3 regions of the Modestobacter sp. VKM Ac-2979 genome follow, and region 1 is predicted to be linked to each of the others. Evidence: riboswitches for the same ligand, from Rfam matches in the RefSeq annotation. Region 1 holds a riboswitch; each other region holds the start of a gene.

What was found. Region 1 has a riboswitch for thiamine pyrophosphate ahead of O2W15_RS05220 (purine-cytosine permease family protein). Riboswitches for the same ligand answer to the same signal wherever they lie in the genome.
Region 2: linked by a shared signal. The riboswitch ahead of O2W15_RS22545 (alcohol dehydrogenase catalytic domain-containing protein) and the one ahead of O2W15_RS05220 (purine-cytosine permease family protein) in region 1 are both predicted to bind thiamine pyrophosphate.
Region 3: linked by a shared signal. The riboswitch ahead of thiM (hydroxyethylthiazole kinase) and the one ahead of O2W15_RS05220 (purine-cytosine permease family protein) in region 1 are both predicted to bind thiamine pyrophosphate.

What each region holds. Positions count from the first base shown of each region.
Region 1 is NZ_JAPVBO010000002.1:133,996-143,270, forward strand. Features, by position in the region: gene O2W15_RS05175 (dihydrofolate reductase family protein) at 1-444, shown strand, start outside; gene O2W15_RS05180 (hypothetical protein) at 451-1,092, opposite strand; gene O2W15_RS05185 (hypothetical protein) at 1,207-1,686, opposite strand; gene O2W15_RS05190 (SDR family NAD(P)-dependent oxidoreductase) at 1,713-2,492, shown strand; gene fabG (3-oxoacyl-ACP reductase FabG) at 2,570-3,325, opposite strand; gene O2W15_RS05200 (DUF6297 family protein) at 3,427-4,836, opposite strand; gene O2W15_RS05205 (ABC transporter ATP-binding protein) at 4,999-5,676, opposite strand; gene O2W15_RS05210 (TenA family protein) at 5,676-6,305, opposite strand; gene O2W15_RS05215 (TenA family transcriptional regulator) at 6,302-6,925, opposite strand; TPP riboswitch at 6,970-7,080, shown strand; gene O2W15_RS05220 (purine-cytosine permease family protein) at 7,071-8,414, shown strand; gene thiE (thiamine phosphate synthase) at 8,411-9,037, shown strand; gene thiO (glycine oxidase ThiO) at 9,034-9,275, shown strand, end outside.
Region 2 is NZ_JAPVBO010000009.1:12,496-21,770, reverse strand. Features, by position in the region: gene O2W15_RS22565 (iron-siderophore ABC transporter substrate-binding protein) at 1-602, opposite strand, end outside; gene O2W15_RS22560 (acetyl-CoA C-acetyltransferase) at 684-1,901, opposite strand; gene O2W15_RS22555 (SDR family NAD(P)-dependent oxidoreductase) at 2,028-2,813, opposite strand; gene O2W15_RS22550 (hypothetical protein) at 2,972-3,196, shown strand; TPP riboswitch at 3,201-3,310, shown strand; gene O2W15_RS22545 (alcohol dehydrogenase catalytic domain-containing protein) at 3,301-4,311, shown strand; gene O2W15_RS22540 (MFS transporter) at 4,356-5,627, shown strand; gene O2W15_RS22535 (maleylpyruvate isomerase family mycothiol-dependent enzyme) at 5,641-6,333, opposite strand; gene O2W15_RS22530 (FAD-dependent oxidoreductase) at 6,514-8,175, shown strand; gene O2W15_RS22525 (ATP-binding protein) at 8,177-9,275, shown strand, end outside.
Region 3 is NZ_JAPVBO010000002.1:255,461-264,735, reverse strand. Features, by position in the region: gene O2W15_RS05825 (HNH endonuclease signature motif containing protein) at 1-960, opposite strand, end outside; gene O2W15_RS05820 (LamG domain-containing protein) at 1,049-1,618, opposite strand; gene O2W15_RS05815 (hypothetical protein) at 1,615-2,382, opposite strand; gene O2W15_RS05810 (hypothetical protein) at 2,425-2,985, opposite strand; TPP riboswitch at 3,089-3,182, shown strand; gene thiM (hydroxyethylthiazole kinase) at 3,176-3,970, shown strand; gene thiE (thiamine phosphate synthase) at 3,967-4,632, shown strand; gene thiD (bifunctional hydroxymethylpyrimidine kinase/phosphomethylpyrimidine kinase) at 4,629-5,447, shown strand; gene O2W15_RS05790 (tetratricopeptide repeat protein) at 5,463-6,401, opposite strand; gene O2W15_RS05785 (DNA polymerase IV) at 6,463-7,797, opposite strand; gene O2W15_RS05780 (class I SAM-dependent methyltransferase) at 7,829-8,419, shown strand; gene O2W15_RS05775 (cupin domain-containing protein) at 8,416-8,874, shown strand; gene O2W15_RS05770 (GmrSD restriction endonuclease domain-containing protein) at 8,902-9,275, opposite strand, start outside.

The DNA of each region.
Region 1 (9,275 bases):
CTGACCGGCTCGTCGACCGGCATCCTGCTCGGCCGGAACACCTTCGAGATGTTCGCGCCGGCCTGGTCGACCCGCACCGTGGAGGACGACGAGGGCGCCCCGTTCTTCAACGACACCCGCAAGCACGTGGTCAGCTCCACTGTGACCGACGCCGAGTCGGTCTGGCGGAACTCGACCGTGATCGGCGGCTACTCGGCCGATCGCATCCGCGGGCTCAAGGGCGAGTCAGACGGCGACCTGTACGTCAGCGGCAGCGCCACGCTGGTGCGCGCCATGCTCGCCGACGGGCTGGTCGACGAGCTGCACCTCTACGTCTACCCGCTGGCCGTGGGCACCGGCATCCGGCTGTTCCCGGAGGGCACGTCCCAGCCGCTGGCCCTGGTCGGCGTCGAGAGCCTGTCCAACGGCGTCGCCCACCTCACCTACGGCCCGGCCGCCGGCTGAGCCGGCTCAGGCCGGTACGACGGAGCCGGCCGACGGGAAGAGCGGGAACTCGCTGAGGATGCCGGCGTCGGCCACGGCCTGGTCCAGGCCCCCGGCGTCGGCCACCGCCTGCTCGGAGATCATGACGTCGATGCCGTCGCCGGCCGGCCGGGGCCCGACCGCGTTGACCACCCCGGGGTGCTCACGGATCAGCCGCTGGGCCTCCGCCTGCAGGTCACCAGGGCGGAACGGCACCTGCTCCACCACCATCACGAAGTCGCCGGCGGCGTGGGCGTCGACGACCTGCTGGACGGCGGCCGGCACCGGGCCGTACCAGCGGACGGTGATCCGGGTGCGGTCGGTGCTGATCTCCGGGTCGCCGAAGTCGGGGCTGCCGCCGGCTGCGGCCCGCACCTCGTCGAGTGCGGCCATCATCTCGGTCGTCACCGGTGGGAGGCTGAGATCCTCGAGCAGCTCGTCGGGCGGCACCACGTGCGGCGACAGCTCATCGGGCAACGGGCCGGGTGACTCGGGCATCGGACGCAGCTCGACGTAGCCGGGCGGCTGCTCTCCCGGCGCACCCGGCTGTTGCGGCTGCTCCGCGCAGGACGTCAGCACCACAGCACCTCCCAGCAGCAACCCCACGCTCAGCAGCCTGTTCGTCCACACGGCGGCGATGGTGCAGGTCGGCGGGGCCTCGTCCCGCCCGCCGACCGGTCCCGTGACCCAACGGTGACCCAGCCGAGGGGCCAGAGTCGCGACTTCGGCCCCTCTGTCGCTGGCTCAGGGTGGTGGGGCCTCGCCGACCTCGGCGAACAGGGGGACGTCGCTGCTGATCCCGGCCACTGCCTGGTCCGCGCCACCGGCGGGTTCGGCGACCGCCGGGGGCACGAGCACCTCGACGCCGTCCCCCTCCGGGCGGGCGGTGGCGGCGGCGAGGACGCCCGGGTGCTCCCGGAGCAGCCGCTCCGCCTCGGCCCGCAGGTCACCCGGGCGGTACGGGGTCATCTGGACGGTCACCTCGAACCCCGGGTCGGCCAGCAGGGCCTGCACCCGCCCGGGCAGCTCGCCGTGCCAGCGCACGGTCAGCCGCTTCCGGTCCAGGCTGATCCCCGGGGTGCCGAAGTCCGGCGAGTCCCCGGCCACCTCGCTCAGCCGCTCGAGCAGGTCGTAGATCGCCGTCGGACCGCCCGGGTAGGCCACGAACTCGCCGTGGCCCAGCCGCGGCGCCGGTCCGGCGGACGACTTCTTGCGTGCTGCCATGGTCGCCATCATCCAGGCTGGGCCGCATGGAGATCTCCGGTGCACGGATCTGGGTCACCGGCGCCTCGACCGGCATCGGCGCGGCGCTGGCGATGGAGCTGGCCGACCGCGGGGCCCGGGTGGCGATCAGTGCCCGCAGCGCCGAGCAGCTCGCCGAGGTGGCCGCCGGGCGGATGGTCGTCGTCCCGCTGGACGTCACCGACCGGGCGGCCACCGTCGCGGCGGGCGAGCGGGTGCGGGAGGCGCTGGGCGGACTGGACGTCGCCGTGCTCAACGCCGGCACCTGGTCGTCGTTCCACGTGGAACCGTGGGACTCGCAGCTGTTCGCCGACCACCTGCAGGTCAACGTGATGGGTGCGGTGCACACCATGGAGGCCGTCGTCCCGCAGATGCTGGCCGCCGGGCGTGGCCGGGTCGTCGGCGTCGCCTCGGTCGCCGGCTACCGCGGGATGCCCGGCTCGGAGGCCTACAACGCGGGCAAGGCGGCGCTGATCAACCTGCTGGAGGGCCTGCGCGGGTCGTTGGCGCCGCGGGGCGTCGTCGTGCAGATCGTCAACCCGGGGTTCGTGACCACCCGGCTGACCGACCGGAACACCTACCCGATGCCGTTCAAGGTGCCTGCGGACGTCGCGGCCCGCACGATCGCCGACGGCATCGCCCGGGACAAGGCCGAGGTCGTCTTCCCGGTGCCGATGATGATCGCCATGAAGCTGGCCCGGCTGCTGCCGGTGCGGGTGTGGACCCGGCTCACCGCCGAGCTCGCCCGCCGGGGTCTGCACGGCGGGCCGAGCCGCCGCGCCGACTGACGGCGCGGCGGCCCGACGGCCCCGCTGCAGGGTCCCGCCACGAGCCTGCGAGTGGCGGGGGGCAGCGGGGTCCTTCTTCAGGCGCGGGGGCCGCCGGCGACGTAGATGACCTGGCCGGACACGAAGCCCGCGCCCTCGCTGCACAGGAACGCGGCGGTGTGCGCGATGTCCTCGGGCTGGCCGACCCGGGCGACCGGGATCTGCTTGGCGGCCATCTCCTTGAACTGCTCGTACGGCACGCCCACCCGCTCGGCGGTCTGCGCGGTCATCTCGGTCTCGATGAAGCCGGGGGCGATCGCGTTGGCGGTCACGTTGTACCGGCCGAGCTCGATGGCGAGGGTCTTGGTGAAGCCCTGCATGCCCGCCTTGGCCGCGGAGTAGTTGACCTGGCCGCGGTTGCCCAGCGCCGAGACGCTGGAGAGGTTCACGATCCGGCCGTACTCGGCCTCGACCATGTGCTTCTGCGCGGCCTTGCTCATCAGGAAGGCACCCCGCAGGTGCACGCCCATGACGGCGTCCCAGTCGGCGACGCTCATCTTGAACAGCAGGTTGTCGCGGGTGATGCCGGCGTTGTTCACCAGCACGGTCGGCGCCCCGAGCTCGGCGGCGATCCGCTCCACCGCGGCCTCGACCGACTCCTCCTCGGCGACGTTCGCGCCCACCGCGAGCGCCTCACCACCGGCCTTCTGGATCTCCTCGACCGTGCCCGCGCAGGCCGCCTCGTCCAGGTCGAGCACGGCGACCGCCATCCCGTCCTGGGCGAACCGCCGTGCGATGGCCGCGCCGATCCCGCGCGCCGCTCCCGTGATGATCGCCGTCCGCTGCTGAGCCACTGCATCTCCTCGTCGAGTTCGTCGGCGGACACAGTCGTCCGGCCCGCCGTCCTGCCCCACTGCTTAGCACCACGCACGCAGGGCGCCCGCACCCGGCCGGGTCAGTCCGGGGGGCGGGCCGTCCCCGCGGCGAGCGCGCCCAGTGCCAGCGACCACAGCAGCCCGGCGCCGACCAGCCACCAGGGAGCGGTGCCGAGCAGCAGCGCCAGGGCGACCGGCACGGTGCCCAGCAGCCCGACGTCCGGCCCGCGCACCAGCGTGCTGCCCACCCCGACCGGCACGGCGCCCATCGGCGAGGCGAGCACCGGCCCGGACCAGTCCAGGTCCGGGCGGTAGCCGGCGCGCACGGCCGCTCCGGCCCACGCCGGTGCGGTGACCGCGCCCAGCGCCAGCCACGCCACCGGCGCGCCGGTGCCCTGGCCGACGAGCAGCGCCGAGGCCCCGCAGACACCCACGAGCACCGCGGCCGGCACGACTGCCCGGGCCCAGACGACCGCCGCGCCGCCCAGCGGCAGCCCGCGGTCGGCGGCCGGCGCCGCGGACGCCCGCCGGCTCGGCTCACCCAGCGACGTGGCGGCGGTCCACCAGCCGAGGACGACGGTCACCGCCACCAGCGCGGGCACCTCGGCCAGCCCCTCGGTGCGCGCAGCCAGCACCGGCAGCGCCGCCCCGACCGCCAGCTGCCCCCAGCGCCAGGGGGACCGGGCCAGCACCGCCAGGTCGCCGGCGACGACCGCCTGCCAGGGGCGCCGCACCCAGCGCCAGGCCAGCGGGCGCCGTGGCCGGTGCACCGTCGTCCCCAGCGCCCGGCCGAGCTCCCGGGTGTCCAGCGAGAAGACCGACGCGGTGGCGTACTGCGCGGTCTCCCCCGACGCACGGAGCGCACCGGCAGAGAGGTCGGCCAGCCGGCGGTCGGCCAGGACCAGGCAGAGGACGGCGACCCCCAGCAGCGCACCGAGCAGCCCCAGCGCCACCGGCGCCGGCAGCGACCAGGCCCGCCCCGCGACGTCCGGCAGGCCCACCCCCAGCCCGGCGACCACGCACCCGACGACGGCGGGACCGACCAGGGCCAGCGCGGTCACCGCCCCGGCGACAGCGGGCACCCAGCGGCCGCCACCACCGGCCTGCCGGACGACGAGCACCGCGACGGCGGTCACCGCCAGCAGCGCACCGCCCGCCAGCCCGGCGAGGACGCCGACCGGTGTCCGGCTCCAGGCCAGCACCACCGGGACGCCGACGACCAGCGCCGCCGCCACCGCCAGGCCGACCGCCCGGCGCAGCTCGCCGCGGAGCAGTCCGCGGCGCCCCGCGGGCAGGGGCAGCCACCACACCACGGCCGCAGGCGTGGCGCTGACCGGTCCCAGCCGGGCGAACAGCGCGGTCAGCCCGGCGGTCAGGGACAGCGCGACCGCCGCCGCGGTCAGCGAACCGGGGAGCACCGCCGCATCGGCAGCCGGGCGGGCGGCGATCTGCTCGCGGAGGCTGGAGACGGCGCCCCCGCAGAGCGCCACGAAGACCCCGGCGGAGGTGAGTCCGGACAGGGCGTCCCCGACCCGGGTCAGCCAGCTGGTGTCGGCCCGCGAGGCCGTCGCCCGGCGGGTGTACCGGCGGACGGCGGTGCCGCTCCACTCCTCCGCCGGCCGCGCCTGCAGCGGGGTCGTCGCCGCCGTGGCTCAGCCCTCCTGCAACGCCGCGACGGCGTCCTCGGGCGCGACCACCGGGCACTCGTCCTCACCGATGACCAGGGCGTGGTCGGCGAGGGTGCCGATGAACGTCGGGTCGTGGCTGGCGAACAGCACCGCGCCGCCGGCGTCCACCAGCGCCGCGAGCCGGTCGGCCAGCGCCCGGCGCATCGCGGTGTCCAGGCGGCGTTCCGGCTCGTCGAGCACCAGCAGGTCGGCCGGTCGCACCAGTGCCCCGGCCAGCGCCAGCCGCCGGCGCTGGCCGGAGGAGAGCGCCGAGGGCAGCGCGCCGGCCCGGTCGGTCAGCCCGAAGGAGACCAGCTCCGCCTCGACCACCTCCTCGGCGTCGGTGACCCCGTGGGCGCGGGCGGTGAGCAGCAGGTGCTCCGCACCGGTCAGTGACGGGAAGAACGCGTCGTCGTCCAGCACCCCGGCGACCGCCCGGCGGAAACCGGCGTCCCGCTCGTCGACCGGGCCACCGGCGAAGCGCACCGTCCCGGTCAGCGGCGGCAGCAGGCCGACCATCGTCTGCAGCACGGTGGACTTGCCCGCGCCGTTCGGGCCGACCAGCGCGACCGCCGTCCCGGGCGCGACCGACACCGTCACCGGGGCGCACACCGGCTCGTCGCCGTAGCCGACCGACAGCTGCTCGGCGGCCAGCAGGACCATCAGCCGGGCCCCGCACCACCGCGCCACGCGGCGTCGAAGAAGCCGATCTCCAGCTCCATGGCCCGGCGGTAGGCGCGCCGCACCGCGGGGGTGTCGGCCGCTGTGTCGTCCAGCAGCCGCTCCAGCGTGGCCGCCAGCTCCTCGAAGGCCGGGTCGGCGTAGGTGGTGACCCACTCGGTGTACGGGGTGGCGGGCCGGCCGGCCAGCGACTGCCCGAGGTGGGCGTACAGCCGCATGCACGGCGTCATGGCAGCGCAGGTCAGCCCTCCCCCGCCCAGGGCCGCCGTGGCGAGCAGGAACTCGGTGTAGGCCAGCGTGGCCGGCAGCGGCTCGACCACGGCCAGGTCGATGCCCCAGCGCGCCGCGTAGCCCTCGTGCAGCCGCAGCTCCTCGCGGACGCCGGCGAGCAGGTCGACGAAGACGTCCAGGCCGGCCCGGTCAGGGCTGTACGCGGCGCCGAGGGCGTAGGCGCGGGCGAAGGACTCGAGGAAGAACGCGTCCTGGGCGACGTAGCCGGCGAACCGGTCGGTCGGCAGGCTCCCGTCGGCGATGCCCTGCACGAACGGGTGCGCCAGCGCGACGGCGGCGAGGTCGGCGTTCTCGGCCCAGAGCCCGGCGGCCAGGCTCACGGCGCCTGCACCGCCGGATCGCTGAGTGCCCCGTCCCCGAGTGCCATGTCCCAGAAGGCCACCTCGGCGGCGACGACGTCGAGGAAGACCGCGTCCCTGCCCCCGCCGACAGCGTCGGCCGCCGCCTCCAGGCCGGCGACGTAGCCGGCGAAGCCCGGCACGGTCCAGTGCTCGACGAACTCCCGGTAGGCCGGGGCCCCGGGCAGCGCGGTGGTCCAGGCGTCGAGGTAGGTGCGCTCGATGGTCCACAGCGCCGTCAGCGCGACCGGCACCTCGGCGGCGTCCAGTCGCTGCAGCAGCTCGGCGTAGGCCGCGGTGGCGGGCAGCGCGGGGGCGGTGAGGTCCAGGCCGCGGGCGGCCGCCTGCTCCTCGAACCAGGCCAGCTCCTCGACCAGCGCGACCAGGCCCCCGGCCAGGACCGCCTGCGCGGGCCGCGGTGCGCGGGCCAGCAACCGCGCCTGGAAGCGCAGCAGGTCGGCGACGAAGCGCGCGTCCTGCACCAGCCAGGTGTCGAAGGCGCCGGCGGGCAGCGACCCGTCGAGCACCGCGGTGAGGAACGGGTGCGCGGTGGCCCCGCGCCAGATCTCGGGATGGCGTTGCAGCAGCTCGGCGACCGGCACGGCGCGGACTCTACGAGGTGGCTATGGTGGCCCCGTCATGGCGTCGAGCCATGTGCGGGAGCTCGGAGGACCGGGCTGAGAGGGCGGCTGACGCGCCGCCGACCGCTGGAACCTGACCGGGTAATGCCGGCGTAGGGAGCCCGTGATGAGCACATCTGGAACCGTCGGCACGACCACGTCCGGGGCGGACGCACCCCTCACCCTCACCGAGCCACCAGCCCGCACGCTGGGCTTCCGCGAGTCCGCGGGCCTGTGGGGCAACCTGGGCATCAGCCTGCTGCTGCCGGTGGCCGCCGTCTACGTCGTCCTGCCCGGGCGGCCGTTGTCGGTCACGATCGGCGCGATCGTCGTCGGCGCGGTGATCGGCGCCTCGCTGCTGGGGCTGGCCGCCGCGGCCGGCGCCCGCGAGGGGGTGCCGGCGATGGTGCTGCTGCGCGGCCTGCTCGGCCGGCGGGCGTCCTACCTGCCCACCGCGCTGAACCTGGTGCAGTGCATCGGCTGGGCCACCTTCGAGATCGTGATCATCGCCGAGGCCGCGTCCCGGGTGCTGGACGCGCCTCGCTGGCCGTTCGTGCTGGTCGCCGGCGTACTGGCCACCGCCATGGCGCTGCGCCCCCTCGGCGTGGTCAAGGTGCTGTCCCGCTACGCGGTGTGGGCCGCGCTGGCCGCGATCGCCTACCTGTTCGTCGAGGTGCTGTCCGAGCCGCGGGCGGCGCTGGACAGCGGCGGCGCCGCGTCGTTCTGGACGGCGACCGACATCGTGATCGCCCTGCCGATCTCCTGGTTCCCCCTCGCTGCCGACTACACCCGGCACGTGCGCAGCGGCCGGGTCGCCGGGACCAGCACCGCCCTGGGCTACGGCCTGGCCACCGTCGCGATGTTCAGCCTCGGCGTGCTGGCGCTGGCGGCCTACGGCAGCTCGGGGCTGGACGTCATCGACGCGCTGCTCGCCGTGCCGCTGGGGGCGCTGGCGGTGCTGGTGCTCATCACGGTCGAGCTCGACGAGGCGTTCGCGAACGTCTACTCCACGGCCGTGTCGGCGCAGAACGTGGTGGCCCGGCTGGACCGCCGGCTGCTCGCGCTGGGCGTCGGTGCCACCGCCACCCTGCTCGCGCTGAGCTTCGACATCGTGGCCTACGAGCCGTTCCTCTTCCTGATCGGCGCGGTCTTCGTGCCGCTGATCGGCGTCTTCCTGGTCGCCTACGCGCTGAGCGCCCCCGGCCGGTGGGACACCTCGGACACCGCTCCGGCCCGGCTGGTCTACCTGCTGCCGTGGCTGGCCGGGTTCGTCGCCTACCAGCTGACCCTGCCGACCTTCTTCTCCGGCGTCGGCGCCGGCTGGACCGCCTGGTGGACCGCACGCCAGACCGACCTGGGCATCGACCCGGCCAACGGCTGGTCGGCCTCGCTGATCAGCCTGGCCGTGGCGGCGTCCCTCACCGCGGTGATCGCGCTGCTCGGCGCCCGCCGCGGGCGGCAACGGGCATGACCCCCCCGCTGGGCCGGCTGCACGTGCTCACCGACGCCGACGGCGGACCGGCCGCGCTGGCCGCGATCGCCGCCGCGGTGGCCGCCGGTGCGCCGGTGGTGCAGGTGCGGGCGAAGGGCTGCAGCGACCGGGTGCTGTACGAGTTCGCCCGGGCCGTGGTCGAGCTCTGCCGGCCGGCGGGCACCACCTGCCTCGTCAACGACCGGGTGGACGTCGCCCTCGCCGTCGGCGCCGACGGGACGCACCTCGGCGCCGGTGACCTCCCGCTCGCCGCCGCCCGGCGGGTCGCCGGGCCGGGGCACCTCCTCGGCGGCACGGCGCGCGACCCGGAGCTGGCCCGGCAGCTGGTGGCCGAGGGGGCGGACTACCTGGGCGTCGGCCCGGCCTTCGCCACCACCACCAAGACGGGGCTCCCCGACCCCATCGGGGTGGCCGGGGTCGGCGCCGTGGCCGCCGCGGTGCCGGTGCCCGTGATCGCCATCGGCGGGGTCACCGCGGCGCGGGTCGGCGAGCTGCTGGCCGCCGGCGCCACCGGGGTCGCGGTGGTCGGCGCGGTCACCGCCGCCGCCGACCCGGGGGCCGCGACGGCCGAGCTGCTGCGGGCGCTGGCGGGCGCCCGGTGATCGACGTGGCGGTGGCCGGCGGTGGGCTGATCGGGCTGTCGGTGGCCTGGCGGGCGGCGCAGCGCGGCCTGTCGGTCGCCGTCGTCGACGACGCCCCCGGCGCCGGCGCCTCGGCGGCCGCCGCCGGGATGCTCGCACCGGTCACCGAGGCCGCCTACGGGGAGGAGGCGCTGCTGCGGCTGTGCCTGGCCTCCCTGCAGCGCTACCCGGCGTTCGCCGCCGAGGTCGAGGCGGCCAG
Region 2 (9,275 bases), on a different contig from region 1:
GCCGCGATCTGCTCCTCGACGTCGGCGATCAGCTCCTCCGCGCGGTCGGGCTGACCGAGCGCCTCGCCGGTGATCCGGGTCTGCTCCTGCCAGGGGGTGCCGAAGGCGATGTGCTCCTCGGGCTGCACGACCGTCGGCGCGATGGCGCTGAGCGTCTCGTACTCGTCCTCGGTCAGCCCGGCGGTGACCGCCATGATCAGGTCCGGGTCGAGCGACGCGATCTGCTCCGGGTCGACCTCCGCCCGCGACAGGATCTCCGGATCGGCGTCCCCGGCCGCCTCGTCGGCCCACGGGAAGAAGACGTCGTCCTCGGGGCCGAAGGCGTAGCGGACGGCGACCGGGACGACACCGAAGGCGAGGATCGCGTCCTGCTCGGTGTAGCCGAGGGAGACCACCCGCTCGGGCTCCTCCGGGATCGTCGTCGTCCCGTAGGCGTGCTCGATGGTGACCGGGAAGGCGGCCTCGGCTGCCGAGCCGGCGGCGGCCTCGGCCGGCTGCTCGTCGGACTCCGACGAGCAGCCGGCCAGGACGGCGACCGCGAGGACAGGGAGGACCACGGCGGTGGTGGACGTGCGTCGCGCGAGCGACCGGGAGAGCAACATGGTGTTGTTCTACCTGAGGGCAGCCTTACCTAACTAACCGGTCGTCGCCCTCGTTGCCCGATCGAGAACCTGGGGGTGCGGTCAGACGACCCGCTCGAACACCGCGGCGAGCCCCTGCCCACCGCCGATGCACATCGTCTCCAGGCCGTAGCGGGCCTCCCGGCGGCGCATCTCGTGGGCGAGCGTGGCCAGGATCCGGGCGCCGGTCGCCCCCACCGGGTGCCCCAGGGAGATGCCGGACCCGTTGACGTTGACCCGGTCGCGGTCGTCCCCGCCCAGGCCCCACTCCCCCAGGCAGGCCAGCACCTGGCTGGCGAACGCCTCGTTGAGCTCGATGAGGTCCATGTCGGCCAGCGTCAGCCCGGTCTGCTCCAGCACCTTGGCCGTCGCCGGGACCGGGCCGATGCCCATGGTCTCCGGCGGCACGCCCGCCACGGCCCAGCCGGTCAGCCGGACGAACGGCTGCCAGCCACGGCGGTCGGCCTCGGCGCGGGTGGTCACCACGCAGACGGCGGCGCCGTCGTTCTGGCCGGAGGCGTTGCCGGCCGTCACCGTCGCCTCCGGGTCGACCCGGCCCATGACCGGGCGCAGGCCGGCCAGGTCCTCCATCGTCGTGTCCGGGCGGGGGTGCTCGTCCTCGGTGACCGTGCGGGCCGGCGTCTTGCGGGTCCCGGGCACCTCGACGCCGATGATCTCCTCGGCGAACCGGCCCTCGCGGATGGCAGCGCCGGCGGCCTGCTGGGAGCGCAACGCCCAGGCGTCCTGCTCCAGCCGGTCGACCGAGTACTCACGGCGGACGTTCTCCGCGGTCTCCAGCATGCCGCCGGGCACGGGGTGGTGGAGGCCACCGGCGGTCTCCCGGGCACGCGCCAGCCGGTCGTGCAGCATGACGCCGTCGCCCTTGGCCCCGCTGCGCAGCCCCAGTGCGTAGTGCTCGACGTTGCTCATCGACTCCACCCCACCGGCGACGACGACCTTGCCGGCGCCGGCCGCCACCTGCATCGCGGCGTAGATGACCGCCTGCAGGCCGGATCCGCAGCGCCGGTCGATCTGCAGGCCGGGCACCTGCACGCCCAGGCCGGCGTCCAGGGCGGCGATCCGGCCGATCGCCGGGTTCTCACCGCTGGGGCTGCAGTTGCCGAGGATGACGTCGTCGACCTCGCCCTCCCCCAGCCCGGTCCGCTCCACCAGACCCCGCAGCGCGGTGGCGGCGAGCTCGTTGGCGGACAGACCGGCGAAGACCCCGCCGAAGCGACCGACGGGAGTGCGGACCGGGGAACAGATGACGACGTCGTCCATGCCCTGACTCTGCCAGCTCCGCCCCGGCTCGGTGCAGTGGAGCCGACCACTGACCGGAAGCCGGCGTCGCCCGGAACGCCGACGACGCCCCTCCCGGCGGACCGGGAGGGGCGTCGTCGGAGCGGGTCAGTCGCGCGGCTTGGCCATCGCCTCGTGCGCGGAGGACTTGAGCGAGTCGGGGAGCAGCTTGTTCGCCGCGCCCTGCACCTTCGTCTTCAGCGAGGCGGCGAGCACCTTCTCCTCCCCGGCCATCAGCGCCTCGAAGCCCTGCGCGGCGACCTCGGCCGGGTCGTCCTTGGGGCCCTGGCCGATGGCGGTGTCGTCCAGGTCGGCCCGGGAGAAGAACTCGGTGTCCGTGGGGCCGGGCATCAGCGCGGTGATCGTGACGGCGGAGTCCTTGAGCTCCTGCTGCACGGCCTCGGTCAGCGACTGGACGAAGGACTTCGAGGCGTTGTAGACCGGCTGGTAGGCGCCGGGCATGGTCGCCGCGATCGAGGAGGTCACCAGCACCCGGCCCGCGTTGCGACCGGTCATCTGCACGAGCACCAGCTTCAACAGCGCGGCGGTGGAGACCACGTTGAGCTGCATGACCTCCAGGTCATCGGCCCAGTCGGTGTCGACGAACGCACCGCCGCGGCCGACGCCGGCGTTGAGCGCGGCGGCGTCCAGCGGGCGGCCGAGGCCCTGCACCCGGGTCCACAGCTGCTCGATCCCGTCGGGGGTCCGCAGGTCGGCCTGGACGGCGGTCACCTCGGCGCCCTCGGCGCGCAGCTTCGCGGCCGCCGTGTCGATCGTCGGGTCCTCGGCGTCGATCACCAGGTCGAAACCGTGCTGGGCGAACTGCTTGGCGAGCTCGTACCCGATCCCGCTGGAGGCACCGGTGACGAGGGCGAGGGGCTTGGTGTCGGTCATGCACCTCGCCCTACCCGCCCCCATGGCCGGGTTCACCCTCCGCGAGCGCCTTTCCGGCCGCGGGGGCTGGTGGCCGCACCCGGGGTCAGGGAGTGCGGCCGGACCGACCCTGGCACCCCCTCCTGACAGTTCCGTGTGCACCGGCTCAGACTCGGCCCATGACCGAGGACGCGAGGCCGGCCGGGGACGCCGGCGTGATCTGTTCGGCGAAGGGCTGCCGGGAGCCGGCGACCGTCGTCCTGGTGTGGAACAACCCGAAGGTGCACACCCCCGACCGGGAGAAGACCTGGACGGCGTGCGAGGCGCACCGCGAGCAGCTCTCCCACCACCTGGCGATCCGGTCGTTCCTGCGCCGCGTCGAGCCGGTTCCCCCGCTGCGGTAGCTTCAGCGGCGCACACGGGAGCCCGGGCGCGGGCTGAGAAGGCGGACGACCACCGCCGACCGTCCACACCTGATCCGGTTCATGCCGGCGGAGGGAGCTGCTCGATGCTCGCTGCTCGATTCCACGCACCCGGTCGACCCCTGGCCCTGGACGACGTCCCGGTGCCCGAACCCGCCCCCGACGAGGTGCGGGTGCGGGTGCACGCGGCCGGGGTCTGCGGCACCGAACTGCACTTCACCGACGGCCTGTACGCGCCGTCCCGGACGCCGATGACGCTGGGCCACGAGGCCGCCGGCACGGTCGACGCGGTCGGGTCGGCGGTCACCGGCTGGGCCGAGGGCGACCGGGTCGCCGTGTACTACTACCTCTTCTGCGGCAGCTGCCGCTGGTGCCTGCGCGGTCGGCAGAACCTGTGCCTGACCCCGCGCGGCGTGCTCGCCTTCGCCGCGGACGGCGCCTTCGCCGAGCAGCTGGTCGTGCCGGCGCACTGCCTGGTCCGGCTGCCCGACGAGCTGCCGTTCGAGGCTGCCGCACCGCTGTGCTGCGCCGGCACCACCGCGGTGCACGCGCTCACCGAGGCCGCGGTCGAGCCCGGTGACGTGGTCGTCGTGCTCGGCGCCGGCGGCGTGGGGCTGGCCGCGGTGCAGGAGGCCCGGCGACGCGGCGGCGTGGTCGTGGCCGTCAGCCGGGACGACGCCCGCAGGTCGGCTGCCCGGTCCGCCGGGGCGGTGGCCGCGGTCGCCCCCGCCGAACTCGCCGACACCGTGGCCCGGCTGTCCGGCGGGCAGGGCGCCGACGTCGTCGTGGAGCTCGCCGGCGTCACGGCGACGCTGGAGCTCGCGACGGCGGTGCTCGGTCGCCGCGGCCGGCTGGTGCTGGTCGGCTACAGCGCCGACGCCCTGACGGTGAGCCCGCTGGCGCTGGTGGTCGCCGAGCAACGGGTCATCGCCAGCGTGGGCAACACGCTGGCCGAGCTGGAGCAGGCGGTGGCCCTCGCCGCGGCCGGGCAGCTGGCGCCACCGGTGGCCGGCACGCTGCCGCTGACCCAGGTGAACGATGCGCTGGACCGGCTGCGCGCCGGGGACGTCGCAGGGCGGCTCGTGCTCATCCCCTGACGCCCCGCAGCGGCGTGCCGGGCCGCGTGTGAGGATCGGCGCTCGTGCGACATCGCAGCAAGGACGCCCCGCTCCCCCGCGAGGTCGGTGTCCTGGCGATCGTCGCCTTCGTCGTCGCCCTCGGCTTCGGCATCGTCGCCCCGGCGATCCCGCTGTTCGTCCGCGACTACGGGGTCGGCACCACCGCCGTCGGGTTCGCCGTCAGCGCGTTCGCCTTCTTCCGGTTCATCTCCGCCTTCGCCGGGGGCTCCCTGGTCGAGCGGATCGGCGAGCGCGCCGTGCTCGCCGCCGGGCTGGCGATCGTCGCGGTCGCCACCGCCGCGGCCGCCCTGGCCGGCAACTTCCCGCTCTTCGTCGCCCTGCGCGCCGCCGGCGGGATCGGCAGCGCGATGTTCACCGTGGCCGCCCTCTCGCTGCTGCTGCGGACGGCTCCGGCGGCCCAGCGCGGCCGGGCCGCGGCCACCTACCAGGGCGGCTTCATCCTCGGCGGCATCGCCGGCCCGGCGGTCGGCGGGTTCCTCGCCGAGGTCTCCCCGCGGCTGCCGTTCTTCGTCTACGGCGGCTTCCTGCTGGTCGCGGGGGTGGTCGCGCTGGTCCTGCTGCGCCCGGCCGCGCTGCCCCCGGTCGCCGGGGCGGCGGCCGACCCGGATCCCGCCGCCGACCCGGCCCCCGCCGCTGACCAGGTGCGCGGCGGCGGCCCGTCGGCCGTGGCCGTGCCCCCCGCGGGCGCCGACGGTGGCGGGCTGCGCGCGGCGCTGCGGTCCCGGGCCTACGTCGCGGCGCTGGTCGCCAACCTGGGCGTGGGCTGGGTGCTGTTCGGCGTCCGCAACTCCCTGGTGCCGCTGTACGTGACCGAGGAGCTGGGCAAGACGGTGGCCTGGGCCGGCGCCGGGCTGCTGGCCGGGTCGGTGGCGCAGGCGATCGGGCTGCTGCGGGCCGGCCGGCTGGCGGACAGCTGGGGCCGCCGTCCCTCGCTGCTGCTCGGTTCGGGGCTGGCCACCGCGGCGATCGCCGTCCTGGTGCTGCCGCCGACCACCGCGGCGTTCCTGCTCTCGATGGCCACCTTCGGGCTGGGCGCCTCACTGCTGGCCAGCGTGCCGGCCGCGGTGGTCGGCGACGTCAGCCCGGCTCGGGGCGGCCGGGTGGTGGCGGTGTTCCAGATGGTCGCCGACCTGGGCGCGGTGGCCGGGCCGCTGGTCGCCGGCTGGCTCACCGACGCCTTCTCCTACCAGGTCGCCTTCGCGGTCAGTGCCGCCGTCCTGGGTGCGGCGATGCTCGCTGCGCTGGCGATGCCGCGGGACCGTCCTGCCGGCTGAGCCGGCAGGCCGGTCAGAGCCAGGGCGCCAGCGTCGGCAGCGGACCGTCGGCCTGCAGCTCCTCCCCCGCACTGCGGCCGGTGACCCACGCCGCGACCGCCGGCAGCGGACCGGCGACGGCCAGGGTGCCGGTGCCCCACTCCCGGTCACCGGCGAACAGCGCGACGTCGGGCACGGAGTCGCGGCGGTCCCACATCCGGAAGACGTCGTCGACGAGCGCGGCCAGGACGTCGTCCGGGAGATCCGTGAAGGCGACGCCCTCGTCCAGGTCGACCGCGTGCACCCACACCTCCCGACAGCGCATCCAGGGCACCTCCGCGGCCGGCACCTGGCGCCCCTGCGCGGTGCGTACCTGGGCTGTCCACGCCTCCTCGGGCAGGCCACGGACCGCGGCGGCCAGCCGGCCGGTCGCCGCGACCACGGCAGCGCGCAGCTCGGGGGCCGGCAGCTGCGCCGCCTCGTAGATCTGGGCGTCCCGCGCCTCCATCGAGGGGTACATCGGCGTCTCCACCCCGGTGCGCGCCCAGGTCAGCAGGTTCACCAGCGCGTCGGCGTTGGCCGCCAGGTGCGCCAGGAGGTGCCGCCGCGACCAGCCGGTGAGCAGGGACGGCGCGTCGAGCTCCTCGTCGGTCAGCCGGCCCAGCGCCGTCCCGAGGAGCCGTTCGCCGTCCTCCCACCAGCCGAGCGTCTCGACCGGCGCGGTCATCGACGGGTTCCGGGCTCGTGCGCGGGCGCGGTCATGACGTCACCCTGCCGCGCCGGGCGCCGGTGTGCCAGAGCTGGCGGTCGGGACTACCGCCGTTCACCTGCACCCGGTTGGATGGAGGTGCCATCGGGGGCCTGCCCACCGGGGCGGTCCACCTCGACGGCGCCGACCGGAGGTGCTGTGCCCGCGCGACCCGTCCTGCTCACCGTCGACGACGACCGGGCGGTCAGCCGCGCCGTCGCCCGCGACCTGCGACGCCACTACGGCGACCGCTACCGGATCGTCCGCGCGGAGAGCGGCCGCGACGCGCTCGCCGTGCTGCGTGAGCTGACCGCGCGCGGCGAGGCCACCGCCCTGCTCCTCGCCGACCACCGGATGCCCGGGATGACCGGCGTGGAGTTCCTGGAGCAGGCGATGGACCTGGCGCCGACCGCCAAGCGGGTGCTGCTCACCGCCTACGCCGACACCGACGCCGCGATCCGGGCGATCAACGACGTCGACCTGGACCACTACCTGCTCAAGCCCTGGGACCCGCCGGAGGAGCTGCTCTACCCGGTGCTCGACGAGCTGCTCGAGGACTGGACCCGCACCGCCCGGGCGCCGTTCGAGGGCATCACGCTGCTGGGCCACCAGTGGTCGGCGGAGACCCAGCAGCTCAAGGAGTTCCTGGCCCGCAACCAGGTGCCCTACCGGCACCTGCAGGGCGAGGACGCCGCCGGCATCCGCACCGCCGCGGACCTGGCGGACGACGCGACGCTGCCGGCCCTGCTCTTCCCCGAGGGCACCGTGCTCCGCCGGCCCACCCTGCAGCAGGTCGCGCAGCAGGTCGGGCTGGCCACGACCGCCGGCAGCCCGTTCTACGACGTCGTGGTGGTGGGCGGCGGGCCGGCCGGACTGGGCGCGGCGGTGTACGCGGCCAGCGAGGGGCTGCGCACCCTGCTCGTCGAGCGGACCGCCACCGGCGGGCAGGCCGGCCAGAGCAGCCGGATCGAGAACTACCTGGGGTTCCCGCTCGGGGTGTCGGGCAGCGAGCTCGCCCAGCGGGCCCGCGACCAGGCCGTGCGGTTCGGCGTCGAACTGCTCACCGCCGCCGAGGTCGTGCAGATCGCACCCAAGGGCGACGGCCGGGCGCTGCTCTTCGCCGACGGCAGCCAGGTCGCCGCGCACGCCGTCGTGCTGGCCACCGGCGTCTCCTGGCGGCTGCTGCCGGCCGAGGGCGCCGCCGACCTCACCGGCCGCGGCGTCTACTACGGCGCCGTCGCGCACCAGGCCGCCGACTGCGCCGGCGAGGAGGTCTTCGTCGTCGGCGCGGCCAACTCCGCCGGCCAGGCCGCGCTGCACTTCGCCCGCTTCGCCAGCAAGGTGGTGGTGCTCTGCCGGGGCACCGACATCCGGCAGAGCATGTCCGAGTACCTGGTCGCCCGGATCGAGGCCGACCCGCTGATCGAGGTGCGCACCTGCACCCAGGTGCAGTCCGTGGAGGGCGCCGACCACCTCGAGCGACTGGTGCTCGCCGACTCCCGTACCGGTGCGACCGAGGTCGTCCCGGCGTCCCGGCTGTTCGTGTTCATCGGCGCCTCGCCGCCCACCGAGTGGCTGGGCGAGGCGTTCCTGCGCGACGAACGCGGCTTCCTGCGCACCGGGCCGGCGCTGCTGGACGAGGCGGGCCGCCCGCCGCGGGACTGGCCGCTCACCCGGGCCCCGTACCACCTGGAGTGCTCCGTCCCCGGCGTGTTCGTGGCCGGCGACGTCCGCGCCGAGTCGGTGAAGCGGGTCGCCTCCGCCGTCGGCGAGGGCGCGATGGCCGTCACCCTCGTGCACCGCTACCTGGAGGCGAACTGAGATGACCGCGAGCCACGGGCCCTCCTCGGGGGTCGACCTCGCCGAGGTGCGCAGCCTGTTCCTGTTCGCCGAGCTCGAGGACGTCGACCAGCGCTGGGTGGCCGAGCGCAGCGACGTGCGGGTGTACGACGCCGACGTCGTCGTCTTCGCCGAGGGACAGCCCTCCGACGCGCTGTACGTGCTGCTGGAGGGTGGGCTGCTGCTGTCCAAGCACACCGACGGCGAGGACGTCGTCCTCAACGACACGACGCATCGCGGTGCCTACGCCGGCGCCGTCCGGGCGTTCACCCAGAGCCGTGACCCGAACTTCCAGACCACGCTGCGGACCACCCGGCCCAGCCGGTTCCTCCGGTTGCCGGCCGAGGACTTCGCCGCGCTGGTGCACCGGCTGTGCCCGATGGCGGTGCACCTGCTCGACGGCCTGTACGAGGGCATCCGGATGACCGAGTCGACGATGCGCCAGCGCGAGCACCTGGTGCAGCTGGGGGCGCTGTCGGCCAACCTCGCCCACGAGCTGAACAACCCGGCAGCGGCCGCGGTGCGGGCCACCGAGCAGCTGCGCTCCCGGGTCGCCGGCATGCGCCGGAAGCTCGGCCTGCTGTCGGAGGCCGGGCTCTCCCCCGAGCTGGTCGGCCGGCTGATCAAGACGCAGGAGATGTCCGTCGAGCGGGCACTCAAGCCGCACGCCGAGCTGACCGCGCTCCAGGAGAGCGACCTCGAGGACGCGATCGCCGATCGGCTGGAGGAGATCGGCGTCGAGCAGGCGCTGGAGCTCGCGCCGGTGTTCGCCGGCTCCGGCATGGACGCACAGTGGGTGGACGACGTCGTGGAGCAGGTCGACTGCGGGCTGGAGTGGGACGCCGCGTTCGGCTGGCTGCGCTACACCCTGGAGACCGAGGCGCTGATGGACGAGATCGAGGAGGCCACCACCCGCATCTCCTCCCTCGTCGGCGCGGTGAAGCAGTACTCGCACCTGGACCAGGCCCGGCACTCCGACGTCGACGTCAAGCCCGGGCTGGAGAGCACGCTGGTGATGCTGGCGCGCAAGCTCACCGGCATCGAGGTGCACCGCCACTACGCCGCCGACCTGCCCCCGGTGC
Region 3 (9,275 bases), 120 kb from region 1:
GTCCCGGGCCAGCAGCGCCCGCCGCTGCGTCACGGTGGCCAGCCGCCGGCGCCGTCCGAGCGCCAGCGGCTGACCGTCCCGCTCGACGATCACCGTCAGCGCCGCCTCGCAGGCCATCCGCCGCACCTGGGCCGGGGTGAGCGCCGGGCCGCCCTCCAGGTGCGCCCGCCCCGCGGCGGCGTCGTCGGCCAGGACGTCGGCGTCCACGTGCACCACCACCTCCCGACGCGGCGGGTCGCCCGCCCGCCGTCCGGTGTCGGCGGCGACCTCGGCCAGCTGGGCCAGCGCCCGGCAGCGCCGCGCGCTCATCCGTTCCCGCGGGAACGTCTCGGGGTCTGCCGGGCAGTCGGCGGCAGCGGCGGCCCGCGTCGCGGCGGCGCGGTCCCGGCGGGCGTCGCGCTCGGCCAGCGACTCGACCGACGCCAGCAGCGCCGCGCCGGCCTCGCCGTCCATCCGGACCTGCAGCACGAGCATCCCGTCGGCGTCCCAGTGCCACTGGAAGGACCGCTTCTCCGCGACGAGCTCCTCGTCGACGGCGTCCGACCGGCGCCAGGCGCGCACCACCCGCTCCACCTGGGACGCCGTGGCGTGCCGCGCCAGCTCGACCAGCTCGACCTCGGTGCCGGCATCGGCCACCCGGGTGATCGCCCGCACCTTCGAGTAGGACAGCCGCCCCGCGGCGAACGCCTCCGCCGTCACCGGCAGCGAGCCGAGCGCGCGGGCGACCCGCACGTGCTCCCGCGCGGCACCCGGGCTCATCCCGCACTGCCAGGCCAACCAGTGCGCACAGCTCTGCACGCCGACCTCACCCCAGCCCTCGCGGGCGTCGAACTCCGCGACCAGCCGCAGCCAGGCAGCGGTCGCCGCCGCCAGCCGCACCGCCCCCGACCGGATCTCCCGGGCCAGCTCCTCGACCGACCGCTGCTCCGACATCCCACGCACCGCCGCGACTGCACCCATGACCCGACGCTAGGGCCGAGGTACGACAGGAACCGCAGCTCAGCGACCCGGCGACGTTCCCGCGGGAACGCCTCAGCGGGTCCGCGGCTCAGCCGGCGGCGCGGTACTGGGCGGCGACGTCCGCGTCGGACAGCACGTTCGCGTAGACGCTCACGTGCGCGACCGACCCGGCGAAGTGCTCGCTCCGCGGGTTCGCCGGCCACGCCGGGCCGATCGAGTCGTACCCGACCCGCCAGTAGCCGGTGAACGGCTCGGCCGAGGTCGCCTCCGGGCGCGCGGCGACCAGGGCGCCGTCCACGTAGAGCCGCAGGCCGGTGCCCGGGGAGAAGGTGGCTGTCATCTGGTGCCAGGCGCCGTCGTTGTAGCCGTCGCGGGACGTCGCCGTCTGAGGGGACCCGCTGTAGACACCGAAGGTGAGCTTGCCGGAGTGGGTCATGTAGACGTGCCGGTCGTACTGGCTGGAGGCGGCCCCGTTGGTGCCGTTGCCGAACCCGATCAGCTTGCCGCCCTCCCTGGTGGTGGTCGAGAACCAGACCTGGACGGTGAACGTCTGCGGATCGGCCAGCGCCGTCGTGGAGTAGATGAAGCCGGAGCCACCGTCGAGCCTGACCGCCTTGCCGTCGCCGCCGCAGGCCGGGCCGGGGACCCGGTAGGTCACCCCGCTGCCGCTGTACCAGCCGTTGACCGACCTCGCGTAGAGCCCGCTGTTCGCGGCGACCGGCCCCGCGGTCTCCTGCAGAGCCAGGTAGCCGGGCGCGCTCGCGCCGGCGGAGTGCAGGTGTAGTAGCGGGCCGAGGCCCAGGAGTTGGCGTCGTTCGCGGTGGTCGCGGTGAAGACGGCGCCCGCCACCGAGAGCCCGGGCAGGGTGCCGAGCAGGGCGGTGAGGCCGACGGCGACCGCGGGGACGGCGGTCCGGGCGGCCCGCCACGGGTTCCCCGTCGCCGGCTCCTCGTCGTCCTCGGGCGTGCGGTGGGCCAGCGCGAGCGTGACGACGAGTGCGAGCAGGGCCGCACCGCCGGCGAGGGGGAGCGCCCGGCCCTCGGCGGCCCACAGCACCGGTAGGCCCAGACCGGGCAGCCGGAGCGCCCCGACGCCGTGCACGGCGGACGGGTCGACGAGCTGCGGGTCAGGGGTGGGGTTGGCGTCGCCCTGCAGGCGCAGGCCGCCGTCCTCGACGGCGACCAGCCGGTGCAGGCGCAGCAGGCCGGGGGAGTCGGGGTCGTCGACGAGGAGCACGTCACCGACGGCGAGCTCCGCGGCGGGCACCGGCCGGACGACGGCGACGTCCCCGGAGGAGACGCCGGGTGCCATCGACCCGGACAGGACGACGGTGGTCTGCCAGCCGACCACGGTCGGCGCGACGGAGGCGAGCAGCAGCAGCGCCACGGTGCCGAGCAGCGCCCGGGCGAGGCTGCTGACCACCAGCGCGGACGTGCTGACGCCAGGCGGCGACGCGGGTGGCGGTCATCGGGTGCGTGCCTCCCAGACGAGGCTGAGCGTCGCGGTGCCGTTCTGAGTGCTGGCGGGTGCGCTCGCCCGCAGCGTGTAGCCGATCTGATAGACCCGGCTGGTCGGCGCTGCCCCGGAGCTGGTCCAGCTGCCCACGCCGACGGTCCAGCCGTCGGTGGGGAATGCGGCGAGGGTGCCGGTGTAGGCCGTGGCGGAGGGCTGGAAGCCGGTGCAGCTGCCGCTGCCGCCTCCCGTTCCCACGGCGATGGTGAGGTCGAGCTGACCGGCCAGCCCGTTGGTGCTGCTCCGGCCGGTGCCGTACAAGCGGACGGTCGCCGGCGACCCGGCGGCCGCGACGGCGATGCACCTGGTGGCTGTGGCCCCGGGCCGCAGCCCCGTGGCGGTGAACATCCGGACGGCGGAGTCGTCGTCGGTCAGGGTGAGCGTGCCGGTGCTCACGGTGGGCAACGGCCGGCTGACGGTGGTGTCGCTGAACCCGGCGTAGGCGCCGTGCCACACGAGGGCTGCGGCCAGCACCAGCGCGGTGCCGGCCGAGACAGCCGTGCCGAGGCGCACCCGGCGCGCACGATGAGACCTCACCCCGTTCCATCGGCGGGACCGGACCGGACGTTGAGCTCCCCCGTCACCCTCCCGGGTGAGCAGGGCGGTGTTAGCGTCGGGAGCTGACACGGGGTGTCCCACCGGGGACTGAGAGCACACCCGTCGAACCTGCTCCAGTTGGTACTGGCGAAGGGATGTCACGGCGATGGACGCCATCGATCTGCGCGCTGCCGGCACGGCGCTGCGCGACTCCGCACCCCTGGTGCACTGCCTGACCAACACGGTCGTGCAGACGATCACCGCCAACGCGCTGCTGGCGATCGGCGCTGCACCGGCCATGGTCGACGACCCGGCCGAGGCCGGTGAGTTCGCCGCCGTCGCCTCCGCGGTGCTGGTCAACGTGGGCACGGTGCAGCAGCGCACCGCCGAGGCGATGCGGCTCGCCGCCCGAACCGCCGGCGAGGTGGGCACCCCGTGGGTGCTGGACCCGGTGGCCGTCGGCGGGCTCACCTTCCGCACCGAGCTCGCCGCCGACCTGGTCGAGCTGCGCCCGACCGTCTTCCGGGGCAACGCCTCGGAGGTGCTGGCCCTGGCCGGCGCGGGCAAGGGCGGCCGTGGCGTGGAGAGCACCGACTCCCCGGAGGCGGCGCTGGAGACGGCGCAGGAGCTGGCCCGCCGGACCGGTGGCGTCGTCGCGGTCAGCGGTCCGGTCGACGTCGTCACCGACGGGGACCGGGTCGTCCGGGTGGGGGGCGGCTCCCCGCTGCTCACCCGCACCACCGGCGCCGGCTGCGCGCTCGGCGGCATCGTCGCCGCCTACGCCGCCACCACCGGTGACCCGCTCATCGCCGTGGTCGCCGCCCACGCGCACGTGGCGCTGGCCGCCGAGGCCGCCGCTGGGCTCGCCGCCGGGCCCGGCACGTTCGCCGCGCTGTGGCTGGACGCGCTGGACGCGGTCGACGGCGACGCGCTCGCCCGCGCCGACGTCCGCAGCGCATGAGGGCCGGCTTCGACCCCCGGCTCTACCTGGTCACCGACACGCTGCTCTGCGCGCCCCGGTCGGTGCCCGAGGTGGTCGCCGCCGCCGTCTCCGGTGGGGTGACCGCCGTCCAGGTGCGGGACAAGGCCGCCGGCCGCCGCGACCTGCTGGCCCTCACCCGCGCGGTGCAGGAGGTGCTCCGGCCGACCCCGGACGTCCGGCTCTTCGTCAACGACGCCGTCGACGTCGCCCTGCTCACCGGGGCCGACGGCGTGCACCTGGGCCAGGACGACCTGCCGGCCGCCGACGTCCGGACGCTGCTGGGGCCCGACGCCCTGATCGGCGTCTCCGTCGGCAGCGCGGCCGAGCTCGACGACGTGCTCGCCCTCCCGCCCGGCACCGCCGACCTGGTCGGGCTCAGCCCGGTCTGGTCGACGCCGACCAAGCCGGACGCCGGCGCCGCCCTGGAGCTCCCGGGCACCCGCGCGCTGGCCACCCGGGCCCGCGCCGGGGGCCTGCTGTCGGTGGCCATCGGCGGCATCTCCGCCGCCACGGCCGCTGCGGTGGCCGGCACCGGGGTCGACGGCATCTGCGTCGTCTCCGACATCTGCGCCGCCACCGACCCGGCGGCCGCCGCCCGCACGCTGCGCGCCGCGATGGCCGGGGAGCTGGTGGCCCGATGACCGCAGCAGTGGCCCTGACCGTGGCGGGCAGCGACCCCAGCGGCGGCGCCGGCATCCAGGCCGACCTGAAGACCTTCAGCGCGCTCGGCGTCTACGGCACCGCGGTGCTCACCGCACTCACCGCACAGAACACCCGCGGCGTCACCGGGGTGCACCAGGTGCCGGCCGACTTCGTCGGCGCGCAGCTGGCCACCCTGCTGGACGACGTGACCGTGCACGCCACCAAGCTCGGCATGCTCGGCACCGCGGACGTCGTGCGGACGGTCGCCGCCGCGCTGGCCGACCGCCCGGGCGGCCCCGTGGTCTGCGACCCGGTGATGGTGGCGACCAGCGGCGACCGGCTGATCTCGGAGGAGGCGGTGGACGCCGTCCGCACCGATCTGCTGCCGGTGACCGACCTGCTCACCCCGAACGTGCCCGAGGCGGCGGCCCTGCTGGACGTGGCGCCGGCGACGACGGTCGAGGAGCTGGCCCCGCAGGCCCGCGCGCTGCTGGAACTCGGGCCGGTGGCCGTGCTGCTCAAGGGCGGGCACCTGGGCGGGGACGAGAGCGTCGACGTGCTGGCGACGGCGGCCGGGGTGCTGGAGACCCGGCGGCCGCGGGTGGCGACGTCGTCGACCCACGGCACCGGCTGCACGCTGTCCTCGGCGCTCGCGGCGCTGGCCGCCCGCGCTCGGCTCGCGGGGGACGAGCTGGACTGGGCGCCGCTGGTCGACGGGGCCCGGGACTACCTGCAGGCCGCGCTCGAGGCGGGGGAGTCCCTCGGCGTCGGCTCCGGGCACGGGCCGGTGCACCACTTCGCCGGGCGCTGGTGAGCCGGCCGCGCTGACTCAGCTGTCGCCGAGGACCTCGCGCAACACCCGGGCGGCCAGCTCGTCGCCGCCGGCGGCGGCGATGGAGAAGTGCTCGACGGCGGTGTCGACGTCGCCGGTCTCCAGCAGCAGCACGGCCAGGTTGTGGTGGGCGTGCAGGTCACCGCCCTCGACCCCGGCCCGGTAGGCGGCCTCGGCGGCGACGGCGTCGTCCAGCTCGTCGCGGTACAGGTTGCCCAGCGGGAGCCAGGTCGCGACCTCACCACGGGCCGCGCCCCGCTCCAGCACCGCCCGGGCCTCCTCGACCCGCCCCGTGCTGCGCAGCAGGTCGGCCAGGCCGGTACGGGCGTGCTGGTGGTGGTCGGCGCCCGCCCGCAGCTCCGGCTCCAGAGCCCGGTCGTGGCTCTCCTGCCAGCGCCAGCAGGCCAGGGTCGCGCGGGCCACCGGGTTGCCGGCGTCCGCGGCGACCTGCGCCCAGTGCCAGGCCGCCAGTTGCCGCCCGGACGACCGCAGCAGGTACGCCAGCTCCAGCGCCGCCGGGTGCGCGCCGCGCTCGGCCGCGACCCGGAACGTCCGCTCGACCTCGGCCGCCCGGTCCTGGCCCTGCAGCGCCACGCTCAACGCGGCCCAGCCTCCCGGCTCTCCCCGGTCCACCGCGGTCCGGGCGGCGGTCTCCGCCTCCGACCAGCACCCCAGCCGCAGCAGCGCCCGGGCCAGGTCCAGCCAGGCGTCGTCCTGTCCGGCGTCGGCCGCCCGGCGGTACGCCACGGCGGCCTCTGCCCAGCGTCCGAGGACGCCCAGGCAGGAGCCCAGGTGGCGGAGGGCGACCGGGTCGCCGTGCGCTGCCGCCCTCCCCAGGAGCTCGACCGCCTGCTCGTGGTCACCCAGCTCGGCGAGCGCGCAGCCGCGGTCGACGAGGGCGTCGACATCGGGGCCGTTCTCCGGGTCCAGGGGCACGTCGGCAGTCTGTCGTGATCACCGGGTCCGGCGCATGCCCCGAAGGGGCGGGTCCACCCGTTCAGGGGGTCCAGTCCGGTGGGTCGGCCGGCTGGAGGGCCGGGTCGTCGGCGGCCAGCGTGCGCACCGGACCGGGCGTCGTGCGCGGGCCCTCGAACCGGACGGTCACCCGGTTGAGCCCGCTGCCCCACACCCAGCCGGAGCCGAGGTCGGGGTGGACGACGTCTTGCCCCGGGTACCAGGCGACGACGACGGGGCCCGGATCCGGGTCGGCCGGCAGCTCCGCGGGCTCGACCAGCTCGACGGGCTCCACCACCTCGGTGGGCTCGGCGAACAGGTCGCCCTGCGCGTACGGCGACAGCCCCGAGACGCCGACGCCGAGCAGCCGCAGTCCACCGCTGCGGTCCACGGCGCCGAGCAGCCGGTGGGCGATCTCGGCGATCTGTCGCGGGTCGTCCACGGCGTGGGCCAGGGTCTGCGACCGGGTGAGGGTGCTGAAGTCGTAGCGGCGGACCTTCAGCGTCACGGTGCGCCCGGAGGTGCCCGAGCGCTGCAGCCGGCTGCCCACCCGGGTCGCCAGCGCCTCGATCTCGGTGGCCAGCCGGGCCGGGTCGGTCAGGTCGCGGGCGAAGGTCTCCTCGGCGCTGACCGACTTGGCCTCCCGGTCGGTGACCACCGGCCGGTCGTCGTCGGCGCGGGCAAGCCGGTACAGCCCGGCGCCGTGCGCCTGGCCGACCAGGCTGGTCAGGTCGACCAGCGAGAGCCGGTGCAGGTCGCCGATGGTCTTCACCCCGATCTGGGCCAGCCGCTCGGCCGTCGCCGGCCCGACGCCGCCCAGGGCGCGCACCGGCAGCGGGTGCAGGACGGCGAGCTCCTCCCCGGGCGGGACGACGGTCAGCCCGTCCGGCTTGTCCAGCTCGGAGCCGATCTTCGCCACCGCCTTGGAGGTGCCGATCCCGACCGACCCGGTCACGCCGCCGGTGGCGACGGCGATCCGGGCCTTGAGCTCGGCGGCCAGCGCCGTGACCCCGGGGACCGACAGGTCGTGCCCACCGGCGGCCAGGTCGACGTAGGCCTCGTCGATGGAGACCGGCTCGACCAGCGGGGAGAGCTCCCGCAGCAGCGCCATCACCACCTCCGACGTCCGCCGGTAGGCGGCGAAGCGGCCACCGAGGAAGGCGGTGCCCGGCGGGCAGAGCCGGCGCGCCTCGGCGGTGGGCATGGCGCTGCGGGCGCCGAACGCCCGGGCCTCGTAGGAGGCGGTGGAGACGACGCCGCGGCCGCCCGTGCCCCCGACGACCACCGGCCGGCCGCGCAGGGAGGGCTTGTCCCGCTGCTCGACGGCGGCGAAGAACGCATCGAGGTCCAGGTGCAGGATGCTGGGCTCCCGACGCACGCCCTCCATGATGCCGCGCCATGATGACCGCATGGTCGAACAGAGCAGCTGGAGCCGGATGTCCCAGGAGGACCCGGCACACTCCGCCGCCTACGTCGAGAGGTTCCGCCGGCTGGCCGCCGAGGGCGCGGACCTGGCGGGGGAGGCGCGGCTGGTCGACGCGCTGCTGCCCCGCGGCGCCCGGGTGCTGGACGCCGGTTGCGGTCCCGGCCGGGTCGGCGCCGTCCTGTTCGCCGCCGGGCACGAGGTGGTCGGGGTGGACGCCGACCCGGTGCTGATCGCCGCCGCCGAGGCCGACCACCCCGGGCCCCGCTGGCTGGTCGGTGACCTCGCCGAACTGGACCTGCCCGACCGGTTCGACGGGATCGTCTGCGCCGGCAACGTGATGGCCTTCCTCGCGCCGAGCACCCGGAGCGAGGTGCTCCGTCGGCTGCGCACCCACCTGCGCCCGGACGGGCGGGCGGCGATCGGCTTCGGCGCCGGGCGCGGCTACGCCTTCGAGGAGTTCCTCGCCGACGCCGACGGCGCCGGACTGACCCCCGACGTGCTGCTGTCCACCTGGGACCTGCGACCCTGGTCCCCGGACGCCGACTTCCTGGTCGCCGTCCTGCGTCCGGCATGACCCTCCTGCCCGACCCGGCGACCTTCTCCCGGCGCGACGACCAGCGCTCGGCGGGCCGCACCCGGTTCGTCGCCACCGGCGCCCAGACCCGCGGCGACTTCGGGCTGTTCGAGGTGACCATGGCCCCGGGCGGCAGCGGTCCCGGGCCGCACCTGCACCGCACGTTCAGCGAGTCGTTCCACGTGTTGGAGGGGTCGCTGGCGGTGCTGGCGAACGGCGAGTGGACGACGGCGCACGCCGGTGACCTGGTCTACGTGCCGCGCTCCGGGGTGCACGCGTTCCGGTCGGTCGGCCCGGACGTCGGGGCCCGGTTCCAGATCCTCTTCACCCCCGGCATCCCGCGGGAGGAGTACTTCGAGGGGCTGCTGGAGCTGCACGCCGGTGGCCGGACCCCGACACCTGCGGAGATCGACGAGTTCGCGCTCCGGCACGACCAGCTGAACCTGCGGGACTGAGCCCGACCGTGCACCGGCCGGGGTGAGTCACTCGCAGGCGGTGCCGTCCCCGTCGCCGTCCATCCGGTCGGACCACCCGGGGTCGGCGCGGTGCAGGGGTGCCGCGCCGGCTGCCCGGGCGGCGTCGCAGTTCGCGAAGGGCTCGACCGCGGTGGACGTTCCCGCGGGAACGTCGACTGGAACCGGCGCGGCCGCTGTCGGGACCGGCTCACCTCGGCAGGTGTCCAGCACCCGGGCGATGGCGTCGTGCTCGGCCTGGGTGACCCACAGGCCGTAGGTGGCCTTCACCGCGACCTGGCGGGCGACGTAGGCGCAGCGGTAGCCGCGGTGGCCCGGCAGCCAGGTGGCGGCATCGCCGTCGCCCTTCTGCCGGTTCGCCGCGTAGTCGACGGCGAGCAGGT